DNA from 2 places in the Robbsia betulipollinis genome. Region 2 is predicted to be linked to the other one. Evidence: predicted binding sites of a transcription regulator. Region 2 holds the regulator's gene; the other holds the start of a gene.
What was found. The regulator HrcA, encoded in region 2, represses chaperone genes, less so after heat shock. The targets are predictions, from matches to a motif close to TTAGCACTCNNNNNNNNNGAGTGCTAA.
Positions count from the first base shown of each region.

Region 1: the regulator HrcA is predicted to act here: its motif matches at 1,806-1,832, upstream of rpoH (RNA polymerase sigma factor RpoH).

Region 1 is NZ_JAPMXC010000001.1:1,832,320-1,835,734, forward strand. Features, by position in the region: gene cyoE (heme o synthase) at 1-141, shown strand, start outside; gene OVY01_RS07950 (SCO family protein) at 141-782, shown strand; gene rpoH (RNA polymerase sigma factor RpoH) at 850-1,758, opposite strand; gene OVY01_RS07960 (acyloxyacyl hydrolase) at 2,144-2,683, shown strand; gene ybiB (DNA-binding protein YbiB) at 2,743-3,415, opposite strand, start outside.
Region 2 is NZ_JAPMXC010000006.1:164,578-167,992, forward strand. Features, by position in the region: gene hemH (ferrochelatase) at 1-946, opposite strand, end outside; gene hrcA (heat-inducible transcriptional repressor HrcA) at 1,026-2,048, opposite strand; gene OVY01_RS16805 (NAD kinase) at 2,190-3,113, shown strand; gene recN (DNA repair protein RecN) at 3,136-3,415, shown strand, end outside.

The DNA of each region.
Region 1 (3,415 bases), on a different contig from region 2:
TATTCCTGGCAGATCTGGCGCACGTATTCGGACGACCTGGCGCGCCGCACTTTCCGTTTCTCGATTCTCTATTTGTCGCTGCTGTTCGCCGCGTTGATGCTCGACCATTACGCGCAAATGCTTTTCGGCAACGGTGTTTGATGCGGCGCCGCCCGTTTCTGGCGTACCTGGGGGCGGGCGCATTGGCGAGCGCGCTGCTGGGGGCCTGCGGCAAGAAACCCCCGTCGTTCGACAATCTCGACATCACCGATAACGGCAATTTCGATACGCACCTGGCGTTGCCCGATACGCACGGCAGGACGCGCACGCTCGCGGATTTCCGCGGCAAGGTGGTGGTGCTCTTCTTTGGCTATACGCAGTGCCCGGACGTCTGTCCGACCTCGCTGGCCGAACTCGCCGAGGCGAAAAAACAATTGGGGCGCGAGGGAGCGCGTTTGCAGGTGGTATTCGTCAGCGTCGACCCGACGCGCGATACGCCGGCGATCCTCGCCCAGTACATGGCGGCGTTCGATCCCTCTTTCGTCGCACTGCGTCCGGTGGACGATCTCGCGGTGGCGGCCGTCACGAAGCAGTTCCACATCTATGCGGCGAAGAGCGCCGTGCCGGGAACGCCCGCTTCCGGCGGGGGCGCGAATGGCGTCGCCGCGCAGCCGGCGTACACCGTCGATCACACGGCCGCGAGCTTCGTCTTCGATCCGAGCGGAAAGTTGCGGCTCTACGCCCGGGACGGGCAGGGCGTAGGGCGCTGGGTGCACGACGTCAGGCTTCTGCTGCAGGGCTGAACGGGCCGCGCCCGCACCTGTGCGGCATGCGAGCCGGCGCGGCGCGCCGGCGTAGGGACGCTCTCGCTTATGCGTACTCGGTCAGGGCACCGCGCATCTTCTTCATCGCACTGGCCTCGATCTGGCGAATGCGCTCCGCGGAGACGCCGAACTCGTCGGCGAGCTCATGGAGCGTCGAACCGCCCGAGCCGTCGTCCTCGACATTCAACCAGCGCGCCTGGATGATGCGACGGCTGCGCGAGTCCAGCGATTCGAGCGCGGTGGACAGGCCGTCCGACTGCAAACGGTCGAACTGGCGCGTCGCCAGCACTTCGCTTGGCTCCTGCCGGGTGTCCGCGAGATAGGCGATTGGCGCATACGTCTCCTCGCCATCGTCCACCTGGCCTTCCAGCGCGATATCGCCGCCCGACATCCGCCGTTCCATCTCGGCGACGTCCTCGCGCTTCACCGACAGTTCCTTCGCCAAGCCCGCTATTTCATCGGGCGTGAACGCGTGCAGGCCCTGCTTGTGACTGCGCAGATTGAAGAACAGCTTGCGCTGCGCCTTCGTGGTCGCGACCTTCACGGTGCGCCAGTTGCGCAGGATGTATTCGTGGATCTCGGCCTTGATCCAGTGCATCGCGTATGACACCAGACGCACGTTCTGCGTCGGGTCGAAGCGCTTCACGGCCTTCATCAGACCGATGTTGCCTTCCTGGATCAGATCCGCGTGCGCCAGGCCGTAGCCCAGGTAATGACGTGCGATCGACACGACCAGACGCAGATGCGACAGCACCAGGTGGCGTGCCGCATCGAGATTGTTCTGTTCACGGTAATCCCGCGCGAAACCCTGTTCCTCCGCCAGCGTCAGCAGGGGGATCCGGTTCACGGCCTGGATATAAGCATCGATATTGCCGATGTGCCCGGTCAGCAGGGACTTCGGCGTCAGCGCAAGGGCGCCGTCGCGCGCAGGCGCTGCAGAAAGGGTAGGGGACATGGCTGTGCTCACGCGAACTCCTTTGTTAGCGGTCTACAGAGATAATTTTAGCACTCTCGGGACATGAGTGCTAAGACTTCGGCAAGGGAGCGCGCCGCGTAAATCCGGGCTTTCCTGTCCTTGTCAATATCTTCAATCTATTGGAGACAACGGTTGATAGTACGCCGTATGGGTCGTGAACGTCCAGCAATGTCAACCTGGAAATTTGTTACGGGACAACACGGTAAATCTCAAAAACGTGCTTAAAATGTGCGCTTCGCCCAGCGCTTCATTTCAGCGCGCGAAACCTGTCGTCGCGTCGCCTGGCGGGCCGGGACGGGCAGTCACCAGGACGGAGTAGTCAATGCACATTGGAAGAACGGTTGCGCGCGCAGCTCTTATTGGCATGTCAACCCTTGCTGTCACATTCCCGCTGGCGGCACAGGCGGACGATGACGCTGGCAATACCTTCGGCGCGCAGTTGGCGGTCGGGCATGCCGACCATCACAGCGACAAGGTGGACAAGGTCGATCTGGGCCTCGTGTGGGACCCGCATCTGACTTGGTGGCCGATCGGTGGCTGGCATTTCGGGCTGGTGGGCGAAGCGCATGCGGTTTACTGGCATACCAACGGCAACGTCAACAGCTCCATCGAGGAATTCGGTGCCACGCCGGTCCTGCGCTTCGAGAAATCCAGCGGCGCGATCAGGCCCTACTTCGAGGCCGGCGTGGGGGTACGGCTGCTGACGCATGCACGCATCTCTTCCAGTTACACCTTGTCCAGCGCCTATCAGTTCGCGGACATGGTGGGCGTGGGCGCCAAGTTCGGCTCGCATCAGCAGTACCAGGTGGGTTATCGCTTCCAGCATCTCTCCAACGCCAGCATCAAGCGGCCCAACCCCGGCATCGACTTCCAGCAAGTCTATGTCCAATACAATTTCAAGTAAACCCTGGCACTGGTCGGACAAGGGTCTTTAGCCGCGGTTGTCGCCATTTTGGACAAAGCTTAGAGACTTTTGCTGACATTGGAGCGGGCAATCCGGGCAATGTCGTCGACCTGCCTGAGGATCGCATCGGGTATGCGGTCCGTGTGCATCAGTACCTCGCGGATCCAGTCCGCGGTCGCTGCGGCTTCGAGCGACGCCGGCAGGCGCGGCGCGGCGGCGTCGGCTTCCCGGCGCGCGGCGGACACCAGGATTTCGGCCCGGCCATCGCGCAACCAGTCGATCTGCACCTGCCGGCGCGTATCGGCGACCGCCTCGCCTTCCGTGCCGCGGGCAAGCAATACATCGCCATGCGCGATATCGGGATAGGCGCCGAACAGGCCGGTCAGGCTGTCGCGGTAGGGCGGATGCGTATAGTTGACCAGGCGCACCGCGCCGTCGGGCCGGGCCGCCGACACGCGAAACGGGTCGAGCAGCTTGACGAGCGTGTGGGTGGTGTTGCGCACCCCCAGTGGCGCGCGCAGTTGCAGCAGACGCGTCATGCCCGGCGACAGCACGTCGATCGGCACGAAGGCCAGACGGTCGTCGGCGAGCCTTTGCGCGGCCTGTGCCGCGGACGCCGCCGCATCGATACCCAGTGCCGCGAAAATTTCCGCGCTGGTCACCCGTCCGGCATCGGTGCGCACGCCGTGCACCACGACCGGCACGCCCTCGCGGGCCAGCAGCATCGCGAGC
Region 2 (3,415 bases):
GCCACTCCTCCTTGCCGAAGCGCGACTGAAACGTGATCAGGCACTGGGTGTCGTTCAGGCCCAGCGCCCGGGTCAGGCGCGCGCCGGTTTCCAGGCATTCCGCGTAATACGGGTCGCCTTTCCTGATCGTACGTTTCGGCACGCCGTGGAAACTCAGCACCAGCTTGTCGCCGGCGGCGAAATCCGGCTCGCCATGCTCGCGCCAATGGCGGGCCACCTGCTCGGCCAGCGCCGCGATGTAGGCGGGGTTCGCCGCATACCCCTTGATCATTCGCAGCTCGGGCTGGTTGCGCATGCGCTTGAGCGCCGTGAACGCGGCGTCGAAGGCCGTTGCGGTCGTCGAGGCCGAGTATTGCGGGTACATCGGCACCAGCAGAATGCGCTCGGCGCCCGCCGCGATCAGCCGGTCGAGCGTGTCCGGGATGTTCGGCTGGCCGTAGCGCATCGCATAGTCGACCGTCGCATCGCAACCATCGCGGGCGAAACGCGCCCGCAGCGCCGTGACCTGCCGCTCGGTGTAGACCCGCAGCGGCGAGCCTTCCGGCATCCAGACCGACGCGTATTTCTTCGCCGACGAGCGGGAGCGCAGCGGCAGGATCGCGCCGCGCAGGATCACCTGCCAGACCACCGCCGGAATCTCGACCACCCGCGGATCCGACAGGAATTCGGCGAGATAGCGGCCGACCGCCCTGGGCGTCGGCGCGTCGGGCGTGCCCAGGTTGATCAGCAGCACCGCGACACGCGGCGCGCCGTCCGGGGCCGTGGACGGCGCGGGAGCCAGCGCGCGCGCCGCCGCGGGCGAACCGGCGTTGGCCTCGCGATTCGCGTCGGCGAAGTCGCTCGCGCCGGGCTGCGCATCGGAAATCGTCTGCGGCGAGACGGGCGTGGAACCAGGGGCGGGAGTGTCGGCCGCGAGGGTCGTGCCGGCACGGGTATTGGCGAACATCAAACGTCTTCCTTTTTCTGGCACGCGGCACGGCCGGCTCGTGTACGGGGCGGGCGGCACCGGGAGGTCAATACCGAACTCAGTGCTGGCTGAGCGCGTGGGACAATAGTTTCGCGGTGATGTCGACGATCGGGATCACGCGCTGGTACGCCATGCGCGTCGGCCCGATCACGCCCAGCGTGCCGACGATCTTGCCGTCGACCTCGTACGGGGCGGTGATCACGCTCATCTCTTCCATGGGCACCAGATGGGATTCGCCGCCGATGAAGATCTGCACGCCCTGCGCGTGACTCGACACGTCGAGCAGTTGCAGCAGGCCGGTTTTCTGGTCGAACAGATCGAACAGCCGGCGCATGCGTTCCATGCTGGACGAGAGATCGGTGATTTCCAGCAGATTGCGCTCACCCGAGATCAACAGATTGTCGCCGGGGTCCGACGCTTCCTCGCTGCTCGCCTCCACCGCCTCCTGCATCAGCGTGGTCATGTCGGTGCGCACCGCGTCGATTTCCGCGCGCAGCCGGCGCCGCACCGCGTCGAACGACAGGCCGGCGTAGTTCACGTTGATGTAGTTCGATGCCTCGATCAGCTGCGACGCGGTGTATTCGCGCTGCGTCGCCATGATCCGGTTCTGGATGTCGCCCTCGGGCGTGACGATGATCAGCAGGATGCGCTTGTCGGACAGGCGCATGAACTCGATCTGCCGAAAGGTCTGGCTGCGCCGCGGCGTCAGCACCACGCCCGCGAATTCCGACAGGCTGGAGAGCACGCTGGCCGCGGCCGCCACCACCTTCTGCGGCTGCCCCGCCTGCAGGCGGTGGGCGACCTTGAACTTGACCGCGGCGTCATCGGACAGTGGCTGCGCGGTCAGCATCGTATCGACGAACAGACGATAGCCGCGCGGCGTCGGCACGCGCCCCGCTGACGTATGCGGGCTGACCACCAGGCCCTGCTCCTCCAGGTCCGACATCACGTTGCGGATCGTCGCGGGGCTCAACTCCAGTCCCGAGAACTTCGACAGCGTACGCGAGCCGACAGGCTGACCCTCGGCGATATACCGTTCGATCAGTGTTTTCAGGAGAGTCTGGGCGCGTGGGTCGAGCATGCTCGAATTCTATCGTAATACGGCGTGCGCGATGCGGCATCCCTGCGCCGCAGCGGCGCGGCGTCGCGCCTGCGCCGCGATTGCACGGTGTCGGGCCGCGCCCTTACACTATTGGCTCCGCGGCTGTGGTGTAATCGCCTCATGGATAACGGCAAACCCTTCAAGACCGTCGCGCTGATCGGCCGACAAAACACCCCCGGCATCGGCGAGCCGCTGTTGCGCCTGGCCGAGAGCATCGAGCGGCGCGGCTTCACGCTGATCTTCGAGGCCGGCACCGCGACGGAAATCGATCTGGCGCGCAATGGCGGCGGCCTGCGGCACCCGCCGCGCGTGGCCAGCACGCAGGAAATCGGCGAACAGGCCGATGTCGCGGTCGTGCTGGGCGGCGACGGCACGATGCTCGGCATCGGCCGCGAACTCGCGCGCTACAGCACCCCGCTGATCGGCGTGAACCACGGCCGGCTGGGCTTCATCACCGACATCCCGATCCAGGACATGAAAACGGTGGTGCCGGAACTGCTCGACGGCCAGTTCGAGCGCGAGGAGCGCAGCCTGCTGGAGGCGCGGATCGTGCGTTCCGGCAAGACGATCTACGATGCGCTGGCCTTCAACGACGTCGTCGTCAACCGCAGCGGCTTCTCCGGCATGGCGGACCTGCGGCTGGTGGTGGATGGACGCTTCATGTACACGCAGCGCTCGGACGGCCTGATCGTCGCCACCCCCACCGGCTCGACCGCCTACGCGCTCGCCTCGCAGGGTCCGATCCTGCACCCGCAACTCGGCGGCATGGTGATCGTGCCGATCGCCCCGCAATCGCTGTCGAACCGGCCGATCGTCCTGCCGGACAGCTCGGAAATCAGCATCCAGGTGATCGGCGGACGCGAGGTCAACGTCAATTTCGACATGCAGTCGTTCACGTCGGTGGAACTGGAGGACACGATCGAGATCCGCCGCTCGTCGTTTCGCGTGCCCTTCCTGCATCCGGTCGGCTATAGCTATTACGCAACCTTGCGCAAGAAGCTCTACTGGAACGAACATCCCGCCAACGAACCGCGCTCTTCCTGACTCCTCTAGGCTCCGCCACGCGATGCTACGTCATCTCTCGATCCGCGATTTCGTCATTGTCGACGTACTCGATCTCGAACTCGACACCGGTTTCACCGTCTTTTCCGGCGAGACCGGCGCAGGCAAGTCGATCCTGATCGACGCGCTCGCGCTCGCGCTCGGTGCGCGCGGCGATGGCGCGGTGGTGCGCACCGGCGCGGCCCGCGCCGACATCAGCGCGGAATTCGACGCGCCCGCCGGCGCCGCGGCCTGGCTGATCGAACAGGCGCTCGAGCAGCCCGCGCGCGGGCGCGCAGACGCTG